DNA from 2 places in the Streptomyces sp. NPDC087263 genome. Region 2 is predicted to be linked to the other one. Evidence: riboswitches for the same ligand, from Rfam matches in the RefSeq annotation. Region 2 holds a riboswitch; the other holds the start of a gene.
The links. A riboswitch is a leader RNA that binds a small molecule or an ion and turns the genes downstream of it on or off. The one in region 2 is predicted to bind ZMP and ZTP.
Positions count from the first base shown of each region.

Region 1 (11,071 bases), on a different contig from region 2:
CGTTCCTCGATCGGTTACGTGGAGCAGGACGCGCCCGTCCTGTCGGGCTCCCTCCTCGACAACCTGCTGCTCGGCAACCCGGACGCCGACGACGCCGACGTCACCCGCGTGCTGAAGACGACACGTCTGGACGGACTCGTCGCCCGGTTGCCGCTCGGCCTGGACACGCTGGTCGGCCACCGCGGCACCAAGCTGTCCGGCGGCGAGCGGCAGCGCGTCGCCATCGCCCGTGCCCTGCTGCGCCACCCCCGCCTGCTGCTTCTCGACGAGGCGACGTCTCAGCTCGACGCGGTGAACGAGGCCGCGCTGCGCGACACCGTCGCCGATGTCGCCCGTACGACGACGGTCCTCGTGGTCGCGCACCGGCTCTCCACCGTCACGATGGCCGACCGGATCGTCGTCATGGACGCGGGCCGGGTCCGCGCGGTCGGCACCCACCGCGAACTCGTGGCCGGGGACCCGCTCTACGCGGAACTGGCGGCCACGCAGTTCCTCGCCACCGTCGGCTGACCGGCCTGCCCCCGGCGCACCTGCCCCGGGGGCTCGCGCTCCCCTCCGTCTAGAACGGGTAGTGCGCCTGCTGCGTGGCAATGGTCACCCAGCGGGTGTTGGAGAACGCCTCCAGGCCCCAGCGACCGCCGAAGCGCCCGTAGCCGGAGGCCTTGACGCCGCCGAAGGGCGCGTGCGGCTCATCCGCGACGGACTGGTCGTTGATGTGCACGATGCCGGTGCGGATACGGCGGGCGACGGCCAGCCCGTGCGTCGCGTTCTCGGTGATGACTCCGCAGGTCAGACCGTTGTCGGTGTCGTTGGCCACGGCGACGGCGACGCTGTCGTCGGCGAAGGTCTCGATCACGCAGACCGGGCCGAACGCCTCCGCGTAGTAGATGTCCGCGTCCTTGGTGACATCGGTGAGGACGGTCGCCGGGTGCACCGCGCCCTCCGGTTCCCCGCCACCGGTGAGGACCGTGGCGCCCTTGGCCACCGCGTCCTTGATGAGCCCCGCGACCCGCTGTGCGGCGGCGGCGCTGACCAGCGGACCGACCACCGTGTGCGGGTGAGCGGGGTCACCGGCCTGGAGCTGGGCGACCTTCGCGACGAACTTCTGCGTGAACTCCTCGGCAAGCGACTCGTGTACGAGGATCCGGTCGCCGGACATGCAGATCTGGCCGGAGTTCATGAACACGCTGAAGGTGACCGCGTCGACCGCGTAGTCCACGTCGGCGTCGTCGAGCACGACGACCGCGTTCTTGCCCCCCAACTCCAGTACGGCGGGCTTGAGATGCGAGGCGGCGTGCGCGCCGATGATCCGGCCGACTCCGGTGGAGCCGGTGAAGTTGACGGCGCGGACCCGCGGGTCGGCTATGAGCACCTCGGCGATCTCGGCCGCGTCCTCACGGGCGTTGGTGACCACGTTCAGCACACCGTCCGGCAGCCCGGCCTCGCGCAGCACGTCGGCGACGAGCAGCGCGCACGCGATCGGCGCGTCCTCGCTGGGCTTCACGACGACGGTGTTGCCCGCGGCGAGAGGAGCCGCGACGGCCCGCACGCCGAGGATGACGGGCGCGTTCCAGGGCGCGAAGGCGGCGACGACACCCAGCGGCTCGCGGATCGCGAGGCCCAGCGCACCCGCCTCCTGGGAGCTGAGCACCTCACCGCGCGGAGCGGTGATCGCGGCTGCCGCCTCGCGCAGGATGTTCGCGGCGAGACCCACGTTGAAGTACGCCCACGGGCGGGTGCCGCCCGCCTCGTGCGCCATCAGCTCGGCCACTTCCTCCCCCCTGGCGTCGAGGAGGTCGGCGGCCTTGAGGAAGATCGCCCGGCGTGCGAAGGGTGCGAGCGCGGCCCAGTCGGCGAAGGCCGCGTCGGCGGCGTCCACGGCACGGGCGACGTCCTCGGGACCGGCCGCGGCGACGGTCGCGTACACCTCGCCGGTGAAGGGGTTGATGTCCTCGGCGGTGCGGCCCGAGGCGGCCGGCACATCCTTGCCGCCGATGAACAGTTCACGGGTGATGGCCATGGCGGGTTCCTCCGGTACGTAGCGACAGCGGTACGCAGTTGTCAACAACATCAGTAGAGCGCTCACAGCGGCAACACGTGTTCGCCACGTGAATCCTACTTCACCAACCTACTAGGTAGGATGCTCGGACCGGGCTCCGTGAAAGTCAAGGGCAGACGCGTCTGCCCCCGGCACCAGGGTGCCGGGGGCAGCGGAAGCTGTCGAGCGCCGGAGGACTACGGCTCAATGGCGGGGAGCACGCCGGTGACGGGCGCGGCCAGATCGGTCACCTGGTGCAACTCGTCGAGGCCCTCGTTCAGACGGTTGAGCCCGGCCAGCTGCCTGGAGACCTTCGGGAGCGCGGCCTGGTACTCCGCGGGAATTTCGCTCACAGCGAGCTTGTCGAGCTCGGCGATGGGGTTCAGCGGCTTCGGCGCCTCGGAGACGGCGGCGTTCGCCATCGGCGCGGCAAGGCCCGTGACACCGACGGCGAGACCAACGGCGGCGACAATACGTCGTGTTGAGATCATGCTTTCAGCAACGGCTGCGGGCCCGGGCGGACACGGCCGTTCCGCTCCGCTCACCCGTGAGGCTCACAGTTGCTGCTGCGCTTGCCGCGCGCCCCCGGACGGAGGAGTCTCGAAGGAGAGGCCCTTCGCGGCCCACTCCTCGCTGGGCCGCGGCCTTTCAAGGAGGTCATCATGGGCACCGCGGCAGGCCCCGCCTTCGACACCGAAGCGCTACGCCGGGGCATAGAAGGACGGAGCGCGGCAGATCTGCTGTCGCTCTACGCGGACGACGCGGAGGTCCGTGTCGTCGACCACAACACCCAGCCCAGTCATCCGATGGTCAAACACGGTCGCGGCGAGATCGCCGACATGCTCAACGACGTCTACAGCCGGGACATGACCCACAAGCTGGAGCGGTGCGTCGTCCAGGGCGATCAGGTCGCCTTCACCGAGTCCTGTCAGTACCCGGACGGCGTGAAGGTGCTGGCCAGCTCGATGATGTCGCTGCGCGACGGCAAGATCGTCGAACACACGCTGCTACAGGCATGGGACGAGTAGGAAGGACCTGGTGGCCGAAGGTCCGGATCAATTCGCAGCTGACCTGGACCTTCTCGGCGAGTGCGGGGATGGGCCGGTCGCGTTCGCGCCGGACTCGGCTGCCACCACCAGTTTCCGCAGCAGGTCTGCGAGTGTCCGCTTCTCTTCTGCGGTCAGCACTCCGAGGAGCGCGTTCTCACCCTCACCCTCCGTCGCCACGTGCTGCTCGAACGCGTCATATCCGGCCTCGGTGAGCCTCACCTGTACACGGCGGCGGTCGGCTGCCTCGTTCGTGCGGGTGATCAGCCCCGCGTCCTCCATCGGGCCGAGACGTGCCGACAGTGCGCCGCGGGTCAGACCCAGCAGGTCGGCGAGCTGCGACGGGCTCGCCGCGTACGGCGGACCGAGCCTGCGCAACATCAGCAGCACCTTGAACTGCCAGTGTCGAAGCCCGTCCGAGTCCAGGGTGTCCCGGCGGGCCTGGACCGTGTGCCGGGCCAGGATCGCGAGCCGGACGAAGATCGCCTCGGTGACCGGGTCCATCCAGGCGAGCTCCTTCGACCAGACCGCAACGTGCCGGTCGACCGAATCCCCCGCCGAAGGGTCCCCCATACGTGCCTCCCCAAAAGTAGTTTTCTTGTGGATAGTTTTTCGTATTACTACGTTCCTCGCATGACGAACACCGCAAGCACAGTCCGTACGGCCGCGGCCGTGCCGCTCGACCAACTCCTGGCTGCCGTCCGCGAGTTGAGGATCGGCGGCCGATGGGAACGGGCGTCGGTGCTGCTGGACGCGGCCGAGGTCACCGATCCGTCGGCCCGTGCCCGGCTCGCCGTGGCCGCCGCCGAAGTCTCGCTGGAGAGCGACTGGTTCGGCGGGACCAGCCTGGCGCGCGCTCGGCTCGACGCCGCCGAGAAGGCCTTCGCAGGGGCGCACCGCCACGACCGCTGGGACCTGGACTGCCTCTGGCTCCGCCACGACTACCTCGGTCTTGTGCATATCGACGGCGCGTTCCGGCCCGGACCCGACGGCAAGGACCCGAAGGCCCTCGCTGCTCTCCGCTCACGCGCCGAGAACCTGCGTGAGCGGGCTCCGGACGATGTGCGCCGAGGCTGGGCCGAGATGTACCTGGGTCTCATCGCCGACAACCTCTTCGCCGAGCGCGACCTCGCTCCGGGCCACTACGAAACCGCCCTGCGCGCGGCCGACTCCGTTGAGCCGGCCGACCCCCTGCTAGCCCGCGAGGCGCTGCGGCACCTCGGCGATCACGACCACGACCACGGCGACCACGCACGGGCCTTGGAGCGCTGGAGCCGAGCCACCGAGCTCGGCGCCGGGGCCGGAGCCGTCCCCGGCACCCTCTCGCAGCAGATGCTCCTGGCGGTCCTGGCCCGCGACGCGGGCGACGAGGCCGGAGCCGCCGCGCTGGCCCGTGAGGTCGCCCGCTGGGCCGGAGCCATCGGCGCCGCGGACACCGAGGCGCAGGCCAACGGGTTCCTGGCCGGAGCCGACCCGACGGCACCGCCCCCGGAGAGCGGCAGCTGACCGTTCGGGCCGCGAGCGGAAACACCCGCGCCGACCGGAAATCCCACGGGTTAGGCTGGTCGGCGGGCCGTGACTGGCGCTGAGGTGGAGTACCACCGGGGAGCGGTCTGACGAACGGGTCTTTGCCGCGCGCCTGGGCGATTGTGTCAGTGACGCTCAGGAGTGGCTCATGTCCCAGGCCCAGCTCATGGACGGCGCCGGTCTCGCGCGCCGCATCGTGGAGGAGACCGCGCAGCGCGCGGCCGACCTCAAGGACCGCACGGGTGCGTCGCCGTGTCTGGCGACGGTACTGGTCGGCGAGGATCCCGCCTCCGTCACGTACGTCCGGATGAAGCAGAACCGCAGCCGGAGGGCCGGTATCGAGTCTCGGCACGTCGCCCTGCCCGCCGGCACCACGACGGCGGAACTGGTCGACACGCTGGCCACACTGTCCGACGACCCCACCGTGCACGGCATCCTGCTCCAGCACCCCGTCGGTCCGCACATCGACGAGCGTGCCGCGTTCGAGGCCATCGCGCCGGAGAAGGACGTCGACGGGGTGACGCTGAGTTCGTACTCGGCGATGAGCTTCGGGCTGCCCGGCTTCGTGTCCTGCACTCCCGGCGGCATCATGCGGCTCCTCGACGCGTACGACGTGGACCCGGCAGGCAAACGCGCCGTCGTCGTGGGCCGCAGCGCGATCCTCGGCAAGCCCGTCGGCATGCTGCTGCTGGGCCGCGACGCGACGGTGACGTACTGCCACTCGCGTACGACCGAGCTGTCCTCGGTCGTACGCGAGGCGGACATCGTGGTGGCCGCCGTGGGGCGGCCGCGGCTGATCCGCGGCGAGGACATCAAGCCGGGAGCCGTCGTCATCGACGCGGGCTACAACCCCGGGAACGTCGGAGACGTCGACTTCGACACCGCCCGCGACCGGGCCTCGCTGATCACGCCGGTGCCGGGTGGCGTCGGTCCCATGACGATCGCGGTCCTGCTGGAGCAGACCGTCACGGCAGCGGAACGACTTCGCCGGCCGCCGGGGCGGCTGGCTGGATCCCCGTCGGCGAACCAACTCGCGACCGCCCCGCGGTAACTCCCGCCATACTGGCCGCCGTGCGAGTGGCGATCATGACCGCGGGGTCCCGAGGCGGTGTGCGCCGTACACCGGTCGCGGGCTCGGCCCGGCGCGTGCCGGGCACGAGGTCACCCTGGTGACGCACGGGTGTTTCGAGCGGCTTGCCGCCGGTTCGGGTCCGGGGCTCCACGCGCGGCCGGTGGATTCCCGGGCGGAGCGGGAGTCCGAGCGGGGGCAGCGGCTGCATCGCAGCACCACCGGGGACGAAGTGACCGAGGCCGCCCATGCCCGCGTGAACCGGCCGGCGGGCCGCCATTCCCCCCAGGGGACCTAGGCGGACAGGCGTTCCGGGTTCGGCTCCGCCCGCTCGACCGTGCTGTCCTGCGGGGCCGACGTCGCAGTCGTGGTCCGCCGCTGGGCGATACGCAGCAGCGCGAGGAGGGCGATGAAGCACATGCCGTAGACGGTGAGCAGGACCGATGACTCGTAGATGTCGGCGGTGCTCCAGGTCACGCCGGCAGCGTCGGTGACGGTGGTGTGCCTGCCGGTGACGAACTCCGTGAAGAACGAGATCGTCGTCGCCGCGTAGAGGAGTACGCCTTGCAGGTCACTGGCCGTGGTCGACTCCGGCTGTGCGGTCGGCAGTGGACCGCGGCTGCGCACGTAGAGGGCGAAGACCTGCATGAACAGGTAGACGGTGAAGGTCCACCCGAGGAAGTTGCCCAGCGGGACTCCGAAGAATCCGCCGCCGTTCTCCCACACCCAGTGGTTCTCGATCGTCGAGAACGAGGGGTCCATGGCAAGGTCCCAGGCGGTCATGGCGAACGCGGCGACGACGGGGGTTCCGACGGTGGTCAGCCAGGTCGAGTTGCGGCACACGTCGTCGAGCAGCACGGTGGCGACGATCCAGGCGAGGTAGCCGGTGGCCAGGTAGGCCGGGCCGATGAACCACGGCACCTGGAAGATCTTGCCGTCGCCGGTGTAGTGGTAGTGGCCGAACGGGAAGCCGGTCTGGATGCTGAGGTTCTCCAGGGCGTTACTGATCACCAGCCCCCCGACGACGAAGACCCCGATCGCGCGCCGACCGTAGCGCCGCGCCCCGTGCAGGAACACGAAGCCGACCTGCACCACGATCACCAGCATCGTCAGGCCGTGCACGAAGGCCGACAGGAGCTGACCGAGGAGAACAACGGCGGTGAGGCACCACACGGTGGTGTTCTTGTGGGAGCGTTGTGCGGCGGTCATCGGGGAACTCCGGCTTCTGTCGGGCTGTTGCACATGAGCAGGCCATTGAGGACCAGCGTGCTCATCAGGGTGTGGTCGTCGGCGTCGTCACTCCGGCCGAACATCCGCGCCAGCGGTCCTTGGCCGTACATGGCCATCGGCTTGGTGACGGCGAAGTGGAACAGGTACCAAGGGATGTCTCGCAGCGTCCCCTGCCGCACGAGCCGGTCGAAGGCCGGCCGGCCCATGTCGTTGAGCGGGGCCATCAGCCTGTAGAGGTGGGCCAGCCGCGGTGAGTCGCGGCCCGCTTCGTAGTCGATGACCCGCGAGAGGTGGGGACGGCCGGAGGCAGCCTGGTGGAAGGCCCGTACGCCGGCGATCAGCAGGGCCAGGTCGTCGGCTGGCTGCTCCTTGGCAAGGGCCGCCATGACCTCGTCGGTCGTGTCGCGGATCGCGGATTCCGTGACCGCCCGCCAGAAGAGTTCCTTGGATCCGTACCGGTCGTGGATGAAGGTGTGCCCCATGCCGAGGCGCTCGTTGAGCTGCCGTACGGACACCGCCTCGTAGCCCAGTTCCGCGAACGCCTCCAGGCCGCGCTGATGGATCTCCACCAGGTCGGGCAGCGGCGCGTCGGCGGGCGGGCGGCCCGGCCCACGCTGCGTCTGTGCGTTCCGTCCGGCTGCCATGGAACCTCCTGCGCTCGGCGGGCACCATCCACAATAATCAGACAGCTGCCGGATTAACAACTCTGGGCGCCCCGAACGGAGGATCAGCCTCCGGCCCACGCCGTTGCTTCACCCGCTCCTCCCCGTTCCCTCCGTCGGCCGCAAGATCCCCAGCAACTGCCGGACAAGCTCCTCGACCACCTCGTCGAGGGTCGCGTCCAGCCACCCGGCATTCCAGTCATGGAGCAGCCCGTTCACGCTGCCGATGAACGCCGTGGCGGCGATCCGGTAGTCGCGCCGCGCCGCCTCCCCACGTGCGACAGCAACGGCAGCCTCGGCACAGATGAAGCCCACCCAGCGGGAACGGCGGGCGAGCCGCTGTTCCTCCAGTCGCGGGCTCACGCCGATGACCTCGACGAAGGTGATGCGGATCCGGCGCGGATCGCTCGTCACGTTCGTGGCGTAGGCGCGGAAGATCGCGGTGGCCCGCTCGGGAAGCGGCAGGTCCCGGGCGTCGGCGAGTGCGGCCAGGGCGGACTCCTCGGCCCAGTCATTGACCTGGAGGTGCAGGGCGGCAAGGACATCTTCAAGAGTGCGGAACTCCTCGTAGAACTGGCGGGTCGACAGGCCTGCCGCCTCGCTCAGAGCGGCTACGGTCGTGGCCCGGAAACCCGGGGTATCGCCGAACAGTTGGAGCGCGGCGTCCAGGAACCGGCCGCGCCGCTCGGCCTGCCGCTCCTCGGCGGTACGGCCCCCGTACCGGCCGGTCGGCTGTTTGAGCCTGCCCGCCACACGTCCCCCCTCTGGCCATCCGATGAACCATTCGTGCTCCCACGATTTTGTCGTGTACGGACCCTTGTGGAGAGGGCCGACCCCTCCTTACTTTCCAGTAAGTCAATCTGAAAGCGGGCGTGTTCAGAATCTCCCTTGTCACGCCCCCCTGCCGCGCCTTGCCATTGGCAAGTTCTCACCCGCACTCCCCACCGACGACAAGGAGCCACCATGTCTGACCTCAGACCCAGACGCCTTTGTTCCATCGCCGCCGTCCTCGCCCTCACTCTCGGCGCTACGGCGACAGCGGCCACCGCCCAGAGCTCCGCCGCCGAGCTGCGCGAGGTGATGTTCGTGGGCAACAACTGGGACGGCACTGCCGACGTCATCAAGTCCACCGGCGACTTCGCGAAGATCGGCCGGATCAACGTCATACCGGACAAGGAGGCCCGGCTGGCCGAGATCAACGCCGATCCGATCAAGTGGATCTACTTCATGGCCATCCGTAGCGGCGTCGGCGAGGGCCACGACCAGTTCGTCGACGACATGTACTCCACACCCGACGGCAAGTCCGTGGTCGTCTCCCGCCCGAGCTTCGCCGACGTCGTCTCGATCGACGTCGCTACGGGGAACGTCAACTGGCGTTTCGCGGTGTCCGGTTACCGCTCCGACCACATGGCGGTGTCCCCCGACGGTACCCGCGTCGCCGTCTCGGCCTCGACCGCGAACACGGTGCACGTCCTCGACATCAACACCGGCAGTCAGCTCGGCTCTTTCGCCACCGGCGACAAGCCGCACGAGAACATCTTCACGAGCGACGGCAAGTACATCTGGAACATGGCGATCGGTGACGTCACCACCGCCCTCGACGACCCGTGGCTGGACTGGACGAAGGGCAACAGGTACATCACCGTCGTCGACGCGGCCACCTTCCAGCAGGTCAAGGTGATCGACATGCGTCAGCGGCTCGACGCGATCGGTCTCACGGACTTCTCCGACGCGGTCCGGCCCGCCGCGTTCAGCCCCGACGAGTCCAAGCTGTACTTCCAGGTGTCGTTCTTCAACGGCTTCCTGGAGTACGACATCGCCTCCGACAGGATCACGCGCGTGAAGACCCTGCCGAAGAACCCGGCGACCAGCACGGACCGCACCACGTGGGTCAACGACTCACGCCACCACGGGATTTCGATGAACCCCGCCGGCACCAAGCTGTGCGTCGCGGGCACGATGGACGACTACGCGACCGTCGTGGACCGGGCGACCCTTCAAGAAGGCCCGCTCGTCGCCGCCTCCAAGCCGTACTGGGCGACCGTCAGCGGCGACGGCAAGTCCTGTGTCATCTCGGAGAGCGGTGCCGACCAGGTCACCGCCATCGACTTCGGCACCGGGCAGAAGACGGTGTCGGTGCCGGTCGGCGATCACCCCCAGCGCGTTCGCCTCGGCCATGTGGAGGCGAACTGGACTGCTCCGTCGATTAGTTGAACTCCGCCGCGGCCCATGACGCCAGCTCGGTCCTGGCCGCGCTCAGCAGACCGGCGGACGGAGCGGTCGCCCCGTTCGTGGCCAGCGCGTAGTGCAGCGTCCCCGTGCCGGGAGCGGTGAGCAGCAGGCGGCGGCTTCCCGTGCCGCCCGGTTCGGGGGCCACGGCGATGGGGGTCGTGGTGGTGTACGAGGGTGGAGTGGCCGTCGTGCCGAGGTCGGAGACGACCGTGGTGGCCGAGGTCGGGAAGGACGCCGGGAGATGGAGTTCCGTGGGCGTGTTCGTGCCGTCGGAACGCCAGACCAGCAGGCTGTACTGGCCCGACCCCACGAGCTGGGAGACGTGGGGCAGGGTGCTCGGGACCGGGTTCCAGGTCAGGGTCGTGGTGCCGTCCCGGGAGCGGTCCTCGTAGGTGAAGGCGATCGCGGTGCCCGCGGTGGCGCTGGGGTAGACGCGGTCCAGCAGGCGGGCGTCCTGGCGCAGTACGGCCGTCCCCGAGTCGTCGAGGCGCACGGCGGAGAGGTCCTCGTCGTTCCAGGCGTCGCCGGTGGTCATGACCTTGTCGGGGTTGTCGTTCATCAGCTCGTGGTGGCGGCCGTTGTAGATGTCCCACTGCCACTGGCTGCCGGACAGGACCGGGCCGGAGGCAGCCGGGTCCGCCCACCAAGTGGCGCCCTTCTGGCGGGAGTCGAGGGCCTGGTACATCGCCTTGAGGACCGTCGGCGCCTTGTCCGAGACCGATCCGGCCAGCGGATGGCCGAACTCGCTGATGATCGCCGTCGTACCGGCGGCCGAGGCACGGTCGCGTACCGTCCCGAAGTCGGTGACGTACTGGCCGTCTTCAGCCTTGCCCCACATGAAGATGCCGGAGATCGCCTTCTGGTCGTAGAAGTGGGTGTTGAAGACATAGCGCGAGCCCAGCGTGCCCGCGTCGAGCAGTCCGCCCTCCTGCTTCTGGAAGTCGATGTTGGCGTTCCAGAAGAGATTCGGTTCGACGAAGGCGGGCTTGGCCTGCCAGCCGGCCGCGTCCATCCGGGCCCGGAACTTCACGTAGAAGGGCCAGAGCACGTCACTTTCCCAGGCGCGGCTGGTCTGACCGGAGTCGTACGTCCCGGCGTGCGGTTCGTTGAAGGGATCGAAGCCGACGACTCCCGCGAACTGGTCGGTGGTGAGGTGCTGTTTGACGTAGGCCATGGTCGCCTCGGCCGTGGTGAGGAAGGCGTCCTGGAGGCCGTACTCGTTGTGCCAGAAGTCGTACGACGCCTGCTTCACGGCCTCGTTCGTGGT
Region 1 is NZ_JBIUYT010000003.1:378,476-389,546, reverse strand. It holds gene ACIPC1_RS11055 (ABC transporter ATP-binding protein) at 1-510, shown strand, start outside; gene ACIPC1_RS11050 (aldehyde dehydrogenase family protein) at 560-2,020, opposite strand; gene ACIPC1_RS11045 (hypothetical protein) at 2,236-2,529, opposite strand; gene ACIPC1_RS11040 (nuclear transport factor 2 family protein) at 2,701-3,066, shown strand; gene ACIPC1_RS11035 (MarR family winged helix-turn-helix transcriptional regulator) at 3,094-3,657, opposite strand; gene ACIPC1_RS11030 (hypothetical protein) at 3,718-4,590, shown strand; ZMP/ZTP riboswitch at 4,650-4,736, shown strand; gene ACIPC1_RS11025 (bifunctional 5,10-methylenetetrahydrofolate dehydrogenase/5,10-methenyltetrahydrofolate cyclohydrolase) at 4,760-5,662, shown strand; partial or broken gene ACIPC1_RS11020 (glycosyltransferase) at 5,698-5,906, shown strand; gene ACIPC1_RS11015 (carotenoid biosynthesis protein) at 5,975-6,889, opposite strand; gene ACIPC1_RS11010 (TetR/AcrR family transcriptional regulator) at 6,886-7,554, opposite strand; gene ACIPC1_RS11005 (TetR/AcrR family transcriptional regulator) at 7,663-8,325, opposite strand; gene ACIPC1_RS11000 (YncE family protein) at 8,536-9,786, shown strand; gene ACIPC1_RS10995 (cellulase family glycosylhydrolase) at 9,779-11,071, opposite strand, start outside.
Region 1: linked by a shared signal. The riboswitch ahead of ACIPC1_RS11025 (bifunctional 5,10-methylenetetrahydrofolate dehydrogenase/5,10-methenyltetrahydrofolate cyclohydrolase) and the one ahead of ACIPC1_RS30110 (glycine hydroxymethyltransferase) in region 2 are both predicted to bind ZMP and ZTP.

Region 2 (11,071 bases):
CGACTCCTCCCACGCGCTGAGCTGCACGATGCGCTCGACGCTCTCACCGGCCGCGAGCGCGTCCTTGGTGTGCATGTCGAGACAGAACGCGCAGTGGTTGAGCTGCGAGGCGCGGATCTTCACTAGCTCCAGAAGTACGGGATCCACGCCCTGCCGGGACGCGGCGTCGAGCCTGACCATGGCCTTGTAGACGTCGGGGGCGAGCTTGGCCCAGGGGAGGCGGGGGGTGGGCTCGGGGGCGTACGCCGTGATCTCGTCGTTGTCCGTCGGCACGGTTCGCGGCGTCTGGGTCTGCGTGGTCGGGGTGTGCGTCGTCATGCTTATGGACCCTACGAGCGGAGTAGCCCAGAGGTATGGTCCATTTCTATGGCAGAAGCATGGGCCACTTTGGGGGTCGACCTGCATGTCGAGCCGACCGGGCCCGGTGTCCGCAGAGGTCTGACGGACGCCCTGCGCGAGGCGGTCCGCAGCGGCAGGCTCGCCCCCGGAATCCGCCTCCCCTCCTCCCGCTCGCTCGCCGCCGACCTGGGCATCGCCCGCAACACGGTCGCCGACGCATACGCCGCTCTCGTCGCCGAGGGCTGGCTCACCGCACGCCAGGGCTCGGGCACCCGGGTGGCGGAGAGAGCGGCTGCGCGACCGGCGCCGGAATCGGCGCCCCGCACCCGTGAGCCGGGCCACCCCACGTACGACCTGGTCCCCGGCAGCCCCGACCTCGCCTCCTTCCCGCGCGCCGAGTGGCTCAGGGCCGCCCGCCGCGCCCTGACCGCGGCGCCGCACGAGGCCCTCGGCTACGGCGACGCGCGCGGCCGCCCCGAACTGCGCACCGCCCTCGCGGGCTACCTCTCCCGCGCCCGAGGCGTACGGGCCGACGCGGACCGCATCGTCGTCTGCTCCGGGTTCGCGGACGCCCTGACGCTGCTCGGTGCGGTCCTGCACGGGCGGGGCCTGCGCTCGCTCGCCGTGGAGTCGTACGGCCTCGACGTGCACTGGAACCTGCTGCACCGCTCGGGCCTGCGCACCATCCCCCTGCCGCTCGACGAACTCGGCACCCGCACCGACGAGTTGACGGGCGTACGGGCCCTGCTGCTGACCGCCTCGCACCAGTTCCCGATGGGAGTCCCGCTGCACCCCGACCGCCGGGCAGAGACCGTGGACTGGGCCCGCCGCACCGGAGGGCTGATCCTGGAGGACGACTACGACGGCGAGTTCCGCTACGACCGCCAGCCGGTCGGCGCCCTGCAAGGCCTCGACCCCGACCACGTGGTCTACCTGGGCACCGCCAGCAAATCTCTCGCCCCCGGTCTACGCCTGGGCTGGCTCGTCCTGCCGTCGTCGCTCGCGGGAGAGGTCTCGGCATGGAAGGGCGGCGGCGGTTGGTCCACCGGCGTGCTCGACCAACTGACCCTCGCCGAGTTCATCACCTCCGGCGCCTACGACCGCCACGTCCGTGCCGCCCGCCTCCGCTACCGCCGTCGCCGCGACGCCCTGGTCTCCGCCCTGGCCACCCGCGCCCCCGCGGTCCACGCCACCGGCATCGCGGCCGGCCTGCACGCGGTCCTCCAACTCCCGCCCGGCACCGAGCAGTCGGTCCTGCGAGCGGCAGCCTGGCAGGGCCTCGCCGTGCACGGCCTGTCCCGCTACCGCCACCCGGACGCCGTCACCGATCCACTCGACGCGCTGGTGGTGGGTTACGGCACGCCGCCGGACCATGCGTGGTCGGGGGCGCTGGATGCGCTGTGCGGTGCGCTGGAGGGCCACTCCTAGGGCCCGTCTGACCATTCCCGTCGTCGCCCGGAGGGCGGCCTCGCGCCCGCTGCGGCAGCAGCCTGTGTCGCAGTAGGTGCGTGCTCTCGGTGTGCCGGGCGTGGGCCCTCGTACGGGGACGTACTTGGGCCTGCGCCCGGTGCGGCGAGAGGACGTGCAGGGCGTCGCGAGGCAGACGGGAATGGTCAGACAGGCCCTAGCCCGTCCGGCGTTTGGCGACGAGCGCGTTCAGCGCGATACGGGGTCCGGGGGCGGAGCCCCCGAGTACGGGACGGATAGCGGCGGAGGGGGCGAAAAACCCCTACGTCCCCTCATCCACCGGCGCCTCCCCGAACCGCGCCAGCGCCAACGCCCCCACCACCGCGACCGCGAACCCCAGCACGGCCAGCCACCCCAACCCCTCCCGCGTACGATCCCCCAGCCACACCAGCCCCACCAGCGCGGGCCCGACGGTCTCCCCCACGACCATCCCGGCGGTGGCCACGGTCACCGACCCCTGCTGCAAGGCCGATGTCAGAAGCAGAAACGCCGCACCTCCGCCGACGAGAAGCGCGTACGTCGCCGGGTTGCGCAGGAGGTATCCGACGGCGAGTTCGTCGATCAGCCGCACCGCCACCTCGACCACCCCGAACCCGAACCCGGCCCCCAGCCCCAGCACAAGCGCCCGCCCGCGCCCGGGCAACCGCCCGCCCACCGCCCCCAGCAGCAGCACGGCCACCGCGGTCCCCACCATCGCGTACCTCAACGTGTCGGACCCCGCCCGGTCCCCCTCCGCCCCCGACGCCAGCCCCAGCATCGCGAGCCCCGCGCACACCACTCCCACCGCACCCCACTCGACCCGGCTGAGCCGCACCCGCAGCAGCCGCGCCGCGACCACCGCCGTCACCGCCAGGCTCGCGGCGAGCGCCGCCCCGACCGTGTAGATGGGCAGGGATCGCAGCGCCGCGATCTGGAGCAGAAAACCGGCGCCGTCGAGCGCGAGCCCCACGAGATACCGCCACTGCCGCAACGCCCGCAGGAGCAGCGCGGCATCCACGCCGGACCCGCTGCCGGAGCCGCCGCCGTCGTCATCGTTGGCCGCGGCCCGCGCGGCCATCGCCTGCAACACCGTCGCTGTACCGAAGCAGACCGCCGCACCAAGGGCACAGATCATTCCAAAGAGCACGCAGTGACTGTATTGAAGCGGAGGCGCGTGGCCGTCGTCCTCCTTGGCCTCGGCCGGGTGGGACCGGTCACCCGGCCCCGGCCAGGTGAGCCCGGAAGAAGTCGGTCAGTTCTGCGACCGCGGGGCCCGCGTGCCGCTCCTTGTCGTAGAGATCGACATGACTGGCGCCGTCGATCCAGTGGAGTTCCTTGGGGCCACAGGCGCTCGGGAACGCCTCGACGCTCATCCGGGAGGTCACCGCTTCGCGTCCCACGGCCATCAGCAGGGGGCGCGGCGCGATCAGCTCGACGAAGCGGAAGGCGTCGAAGGACACCATGCGGTCGATGCTGGACCAGGTGAGGAACTTCGCCGAGCGCGGATGCCGAGTGCGGATGCCGAGCGCGGTCGGTGCAGTAGTACTCGAAGCCCTGGAAGCCTGGAAGCCCTCGAAGCCGTGTCGGCCGCCCAGAGCGCGGGCCTGCTCGGCGGTGTCGGGGAACAGCTGGAAACTCGGGACGCCCTGGCCGCGTCCTTCGGCGGTACGGGCGGCAGATGTGGCGCATGCAGCTGTAAGGCGGAGGAGGGAGTCGACGCGATGGGGGTCCCCCCGCTCGAGCGCAGCCGAGAGTGGGGGAGTCGGCGAGGGACGACAACGCGGCTGAGGGCCCCCACGCCCTTAAGGCAGTGGGGGAGTGCGTGCCACACACCCCGCGTCTGCGGCGTGATTGGCCGGACAGGTCCTAGCTAGCCCGTCCTAGCCCTACGTTTCGACCGTGAGCACCGCGCGGAGCTGCGCGAGCCCCCAGTCCAGGTCCTCCTTGCTGATGACCAGCGGCGGGGCGATCCGGATGGTGACCCCGTGGGTGTCCTTGACCAGGACACCCCGGTCCATCAGCTTCTCGGAGATCTCCCGGCCCGTTCCGTACGCCGGGGCGATGTCGACACCCGCCCACAGCCCGCGCCCGCGTACCTGCGTCACCTGGCCCGTGCCCGTCAACAGCCCCAGCTCGTGGTGCAGATGATCGCCCAGCTCGGCGGCCCGCCGCTGGTACTCGCCCGACCGCAGCATCGCGATCACCTCAAGGGCCACCGCACAGGCCAGCGGGTTTCCCCCGAACGTCGACCCGTGCTCACCCGGCCGGAACACCCCGAGCACCTCGGCCGAGGACACCACCGCCGACACCGGCACGACCCCGCCCCCGAGCGCCTTGCCCAGCACATACACGTCGGGCACGACCCCTTCGTGCTCACAGGCGAAGGTCCGGCCCGTCCGCCCCAGCCCCGACTGGATCTCGTCCGCGATGAACAGGACCTTCCGCTCACGCGTCACCTCGCGCACCCCCTGGAGGTAGCCCTCCGGCGGCACCAGCACCCCCGCCTCCCCCTGGATCGGCTCCAGCAGCACGGCGACCGTCTCCTCGGTGACCGCCGCCCGCAACGCCGGCAGATCCCCGTACGGCACGACATCGAAGCCCGGCGTGTACGGCCCGAAGTCCGCCCGCGCCTCCACGTCCGTGGAGAAGCTGATGAGCGTCGTCGTACGGCCGTGGAAGTTGTCGCTCGCCACCACGATCCTTGCCCTGCCGTCCGGGACACCCTTGATTCGGTACCCCCACTTCCGGGCCGTCTTCACCGCCGTCTCCACCGCCTCCGCTCCCGTGTTCATCGGCAGCACCATCTCCATGCCGCACAGCTCCGCCAGCTGCGCGCAGAACTCGGCGAACCGGTCGTGGTGGAACGCCCGTGACGTCAGCGTCACCCGTTCCAGCTGCGCCCTCGCCGCGTCGATCAGCCGCCGGTTGCCATGGCCGAAATTCAGGGCTGAGTATCCGGCCAGCATGTCGAGATAGCGGCGCCCCTCGACATCCGTCATCCACGCCCCGTCCGCCGTCGCCACGACAACCGGCAGGGGCTGGTAGTTGTGCGCACTGTGCGCGTCGGCCGAGGCGATGTACGCCCGCGTGGTCTCCGTAGCGCTCACGGGATCCTCCGTTTCCTACCGCAGGGGAAGGCGAGTGGGGGTCGGCTTCCGGCCCATTCCTATCGTCCCTCTGGTCGCCCGCATGATGGACTCGGAAGCCTCGCGATCCGGCGTGCCCGGTAGGGTGACCGGCGGGCCGTGACTGGCGCGCTGGGATGGGAACGACCATCGGGGAGCGGCTCGCAGACCGAGTGCCGTGCGCCTGGGCCGAACCGTGAATCGTGAATGCCCTACGCCACGCCGTCCGGAGGCCGCCATGTCACAACAGCCCCTTTCCACCGAGTCCACCGCCTTCCGCAGCGCCCTCGAAGTGATCCGGGCCGTGGAGCCCCGCGTCGCCGACGCCATCAGTCAGGAAGTCGCCGACCAGCGCGACATGCTCAAGCTGATCGCCTCTGAGAACTACGCCTCCCCGGCCACCCTCCTGGCCATGGGCAACTGGTTCAGCGACAAGTACGCCGAGGGCACCGTCGGCCGCCGCTTCTACGCCGGCTGTCGCAACGTCGACACCGTCGAGGCCCTCGCCGCCGAGCACGCCCGCGAACTCTTCGGCGCCGAGCACGCCTACGCCCAGCCGCACTCCGGCATCGACGCCAACCTCGTGGCCTTCTGGGCCGTCCTCGCCCAGCGCGTCGAAGCCCCCGCGCTCGCCAAGGCGGGCGTCCGCAACGTCAACGACCTCACCGAGGCCGACTGGGCCCAGCTCCGCCGCGACCTCGGCAACCAGCGCATGCTCGGCATGTCCCTGGACGCCGGCGGCCACCTCACCCACGGCTTCCGCCCGAACATCTCCGGCAAGATGTTCGATCAGCGCTCCTACGGCACCGACCCCGCGACCGGCCTCATCGACTACGAGGCCCTGCGCACCTCCGCCCGTGAGTTCAAGCCCCTGATCATCGTCGCCGGTTACTCCGCCTACCCCCGCCTGGTGAACTTCCGCATCATGCGGGAGATCGCGGACGAGGTCGGCGCCACGCTGATGGTCGACATGGCCCACTTCGCCGGCCTCGTAGCCGGCAAGGTCCTCACCGGTGACTTCGACCCCGTCCCGCACGCCCAGATCGTCACCACCACCACGCACAAGTCACTGCGTGGCCCGCGCGGCGGCATGGTGCTGTGCGACGAGACCCTCGCCGAGCAGGTCGACCGCGGCTGCCCGATGGTCCTCGGTGGCCCCCTTCCGCATGTCATGGCCGCCAAGGCCGTCGCGCTCGCCGAGGCCCGCCGCCCCGACTTCCGCGACTACGCCCAGGCCGTCGTCGACAACGCCCGCGCCCTCGCCGAGGGCCTGATGCGCCGTGGCGCCACCCTGGTCACGGGCGGCACCGACAACCACCTCAACCTGATCGACGTCGCCTCCTCCTACGGCCTCACCGGCCGCCAGGCCGAGACCGCCCTGCTCGACTCGGGCATCGTCACCAACCGCAACTCCATCCCCGCCGACCCGAACGGAGCCTGGTACACCTCCGGTATCCGCATCGGCACGCCCGCGCTGACCACGCGTGGTCTGGGCGCGGTCGAGATGGATGAGATCGCAGGTCTCATCGACCGCGTCCTCGCCGCCGCCGAGCCCGGCACCACCGCCAAGGGCAAGCCGTCCAAGGCCCAGCACGTCCTGGACCCGAAGATCTCCGACGAGATCTCCCACCGCGCCACCGACCTGCTCACCGGCTTCCCCCTCTATCCGGAGATCGACCTCGGCTGACTCTTCGTGGCCGGGGCCCGTGCTTTATGGGTCTCGTCGGCTTCACGGCTTCACGGCTTCAGGGCTTCACGGCTTGATCGAGTCTCGCGGCGCCCGCGAAGGTCACTTGCGTCGCGGCGTTCGTGAACATCGCGGGCGCCACGAGGCTCACAAGTCGATCAGCTCCTGTCGCGGTCCCGGCTCCTGCTTCGTCCGCCGTCGGGCCCCCGGGATCAGTGGACGTAGCACCAGCACCAGCGCAGCTCCGGCCGCGGCTCCCGGTATGACCCACCACCAGTCGGTACCGTCGCCCGGCGTTGCGGTGGCCGTCACAACGGACTGGTCGGTGGGCCCGGATGCGGGGGATGCGGCGTCCTCCGTCTGCCAGGGCGCCGGATAGATCGCCCCGAAGCCCGCACCTGACGACTCGCCCAGCACGCCGAGCGACTTGAACAGCGCCCGCACCTCGTCCGGTTGCTCGGCCTTGTGCCAGTAGCCGTTCGTGGACTGCGGCACGTCGTTGGCCGTGTGTATCCAGACGTCTCCGCCTCCTGCGGTGTCCGGATACACACGGTCGACCCGCCACGGCGACACGTCATGGACCAGCCACGTGACATTGATCTGACGGCCGTCGCCCGCACCCAGCCCGGGCGGCTCCTCGCGTGAACCGCTGGTCGGGTCGCCGAGCAGGCCCTGCAACTCGCCGTATTCCTCGTCCGAGTAGTACAGCGCGGCCGTCTCCTCGCTCTCCGGCGAGACCACCAGCACACTCGTCGGGCCGCCCGCCGCCGCAACCGGTGCGCTCAGCAACACCACGGCGACCGCCATCGCCAACGCCCCGAACGCCCCCAGCACCGTGACCAGTTCACGAATCCTGCGCATCCCAACCCCCAAGCAGCCAGTCGATCCAGGGCAACCAGTCGATCCAGGTGCGGCGCCCGCCCGCACACTGCGTGTCACTTCTGGTACACCGCTCGACGCGTCCGGGTTCCCATTCCGCCCGGACCTGTTTTGGACCAGCTCCAGGGCCAGCTCCAGGGCCAGCTCCAGGGCCAGCTCCAGGGCCAGCTCCAGGGCCAGCTCCAGGGCCGGCTCCAGGGCCACCTCCGGGACCAGCTTCGGGGCCGGCTCCAGGGCCAGTTCCGGCTCCCGGGCTAGGTCCCGGGCTCGTCGGCGGACCGGTCGGCGGACCGGTCGGTCGGCTGGTTGACGGACCTGGCGATCTCCACCGCCCGTGACCTGGACGCCACGCCCTCCAGCCGCAGGGTCATGTCACCCCCGTGCGTCCAGAGCAGAGTCGGCCCTGCGGTCCGCTGGGAGCGGGTGAACCGGTCGCCGTGCCCGTCCACCAGCCAGAGCTCCAGGAGATGAGGCTCGGGGAACCACAGCGCCTGATTCACATGGTCCGTGCTCGCGCCCAACGGCACCCACTCCGGCTGCTCCGACACCGTCTTGGTGAACGTCGGGTCCAGTTGCGCCGCGAACTCGTCCAGCCGGATCGTGTGCCCCTGCTCGCGCCAGCACAGGGTGACCAGGAAACGCCCCTTCGGCTCACGCGTCACCACCACCGCTCCCGGTGTCCCCAGAGCAGGGGGCACGAGGGGTGCGAAGCCCGCTTGCCGTCCGGCCTCGGTGAGTGTCAGTGAGGTGCCCTCGCAGCCGGGCACCTTCGCTCCGGGTGAGGGCACCGCCGACGGGTCGTACCGCACCTCGACCCCGCCGAAGCCGAACCAGTCCACCACCGCGGCCCGCACCGGCGGCGTGAGCACGAGGACCGTGAGCAGTCCGCACAGCCCCGCCGTCAGCGCACGCCAGCGCGTCCGGGCCCAGCGGCGCATCCCGCGGAGCCGCTCGCCGCGGGTGGGAGGCTCGGCTGCCGGGACCGGGACCGGGACCTGGGCAGGGGCAGGGAACGGGACGATAACGGGGACCGCGACCGTTAGCCGCTCGGCGAGTATCTGCTCCAGCACCCGCTCGACCATCGACTCGCTTCCGGCCGCCCCCGGCTGATCCAGCGAGCGCCCGAGCGCCCGCAGCTCCTCGGGCAGCCGCGAGGAGCCCTCCTGCCCGCGGTCACGGTCACGCCCGCGTTCGCCCTCACGGTCATGCCCGCGTTCGCCCTCACGGTCATGCCCGCGTTCGCCCTCACGGTCATGCCCAGGCGCACCGTCATGCCCCCGGTCACCCTCCGGCCCACGCGCACGCCGACCCCGGTCACCGGAGGACGAATCCGTGCCCCCAGGCTCGTACGGCTCACTCATGCTCATCACCTCCCTCCATGGACTTCCGGTGATTGCCAGGCTCGAAGTCCGGCAGTAGCTGCTCCAGCTTCCGCAGGGCGCGGTTGAGCCGGGACTTCACCGTGCCGCGGGGCCAGCCAAGGGCCTGGGCCGTCTCCGACTCGTCCATCTCCAGGAGATAGCGGTAGGTGACGACGAGCCGATGGTCCTCGCTCAAGCGGTCCAGGGCGGCCAAGAGTGCCGCGCGGCGCTCTATCTCCAGCGCCGCGACCGCAGGGTCCGCCGCATCCGGTATCAGCGGCTCCGCCTCCATGAGCGCGGCCTCGCGGCCGGCCAGTGTCCGCTGGCGCACCGCCGTCCGTACTGTGTTCCTCGTCTCATTGGCGACGATCGACAGCAGCCACGGCTTGAACGCCGCGCCGTCCCGAAAGCGCCCCAGCGAGCAGTACGCCTTGATGAAGGCCTGCTGCACCACGTCCTCCGCGTCCGCACCCGCCCCCAGCGCCTTGGCCGCCCTGATCGCGATGCCCGTATGGGCGCGCACCAGCTCCGCGTACGCCTCCGGCTCCCCGGCGCGTACCCGTGCGATCACCGCGGCCTCGTCGACGACGATGCGGCCCCCCTCCCGCGTCCTCACACTCTTGCTACACCGCCCGAGCCCAATCGGTTCCCACCTGTTCCCGAGCAATGAGAGTCACCTGAGAGAATGGGCCCCATGGCCTCTGATCGTCCCCGCGTGCTCTCCGGAATCCAGCCCACCGCAGGCTCGTTCCACCTCGGCAACTACCTTGGCGCCGTCCGCCAGTGGGTGGCTCTGCAGGAGTCCCATGACGCGTTCTACATGGTCGTCGACCTGCACGCGATCACCCTTCCACAGGACCCCGCGGACCTGCGCGCCAACACCCGGCTGGCCGCCGCGCAGCTGCTCGCAGCGGGGCTCGACGCGGACCGTTGCACGCTCTTCGTCCAGAGCCACGTTCCCGAGCACACCCAGCTCGCCTGGATCATGAACTGCCTCACCGGTTTCGGCGAGGCGAGCCGCATGACGCAGTTCAAGGACAAGTCCGCGAAGCAGGGTGCCGACCGGGCTTCCGTCGGCCTCTTCACGTACCCGATCCTCCAGGTCGCGGACATCCTGCTGTACCAGGCCAACGAGGTCCCCGTCGGGGAGGACCAGCGCCAGCACATCGAGCTCACCCGGGACCTCGCGGAGCGCTTCAACGGCCGCTTCGGCGCGACGTTCACCGTGCCGAGGCCGTACATCCTCAAGGAGACGGCGAAGATCTTCGATCTCCAGGACCCGTCCATCAAGATGAGCAAGTCGGCGTCCACTCCGAAGGGCCTCATCAACCTCCTCGACGACCCGAAGACGACGGCCAAGAAGGTCAGGAGCGCGGTCACCGACACGGACACCGTCGTCAGGTATGACGCGGGGCAGAAGCCGGGTATCAGCAACCTGTTGACCATCTACTCGACCCTCACGGGAACCGGTATCGCCGAACTGGAGGAGAAGTACGACGGCAAGGGCTACGGTGCGCTGAAGACGGACCTCGCCGAGGTCATGGTCGACTTCGTTACGCCCTTCCGGGAGCGCACCCAGCAGTATCTGGACGACCCGGAGACGCTCGACTCGATCCTGGCCAAGGGTGCCGAGAAGGCGCGTGCCGTCGCCGCCGAGACGCTCTCCCAGGCGTACGACAGGGTCGGCTTCCTGCCCGCCAAGCACTGACAGCCGGTACGGCGGGGGTGCGGCAGGGGCACCGGGGTTATACCGGCTGGGCCGTCATGGTCGGCAAGTCCGCCAGGGATGTCAGGGCGCCAGGGATGTCAGGGCGCCAGGGCGACAGCAAGGCCGTAAGGCAGTACGAGACGAGTACAACACCCGCACGACAGCCGGGATCAGGCCGCACCGTCGTACAGTCGATAGCCGTACCAGCCAAGCGGTCACGCCTGCCCGCGAGGAACCGAGAAGAACCGATACGACGACAGGAGACGACGTGGGGACCGTAACGATCGGTGTGTCGATCGCGGTCCCGGAGCCTCACGGCAGCCTGCTCCAGGAGCGGCGTGCTGGCTTCGGTGACCTCGCGGCTTCCGGCATCCCCACGCACGTCACCCTGCTACCGCCGACGGAGGTCGACGACTCGGCGCTGCCCGCGATCGAGGCGCACCTCCTCGAGGTCGCGGCCGCCGGGCGCCCCTTCCCGATGCGGCTCTCCGGGACCGGCACCTTCCGCCCGCTGTCGCCCGTCGTG
Region 2 is NZ_JBIUYT010000010.1:86,340-97,410, reverse strand. It holds gene ACIPC1_RS30135 (carboxymuconolactone decarboxylase family protein) at 1-318, opposite strand, end outside; gene ACIPC1_RS30130 (PLP-dependent aminotransferase family protein) at 367-1,767, shown strand; gene ACIPC1_RS30125 (hypothetical protein) at 2,069-2,920, opposite strand; gene ACIPC1_RS30120 (alpha/beta hydrolase) at 3,000-3,248, opposite strand; gene rocD (ornithine--oxo-acid transaminase) at 3,672-4,892, opposite strand; ZMP/ZTP riboswitch at 5,021-5,107, shown strand; gene ACIPC1_RS30110 (glycine hydroxymethyltransferase) at 5,149-6,597, shown strand; gene ACIPC1_RS30105 (hypothetical protein) at 6,745-7,458, opposite strand; gene ACIPC1_RS30100 (hypothetical protein) at 7,588-7,734, shown strand; gene ACIPC1_RS30095 (hypothetical protein) at 7,731-8,837, opposite strand; gene ACIPC1_RS30090 (RNA polymerase sigma factor) at 8,830-9,453, opposite strand; gene trpS (tryptophan--tRNA ligase) at 9,532-10,545, shown strand; gene ACIPC1_RS30080 (2'-5' RNA ligase family protein) at 10,814-11,071, shown strand, end outside.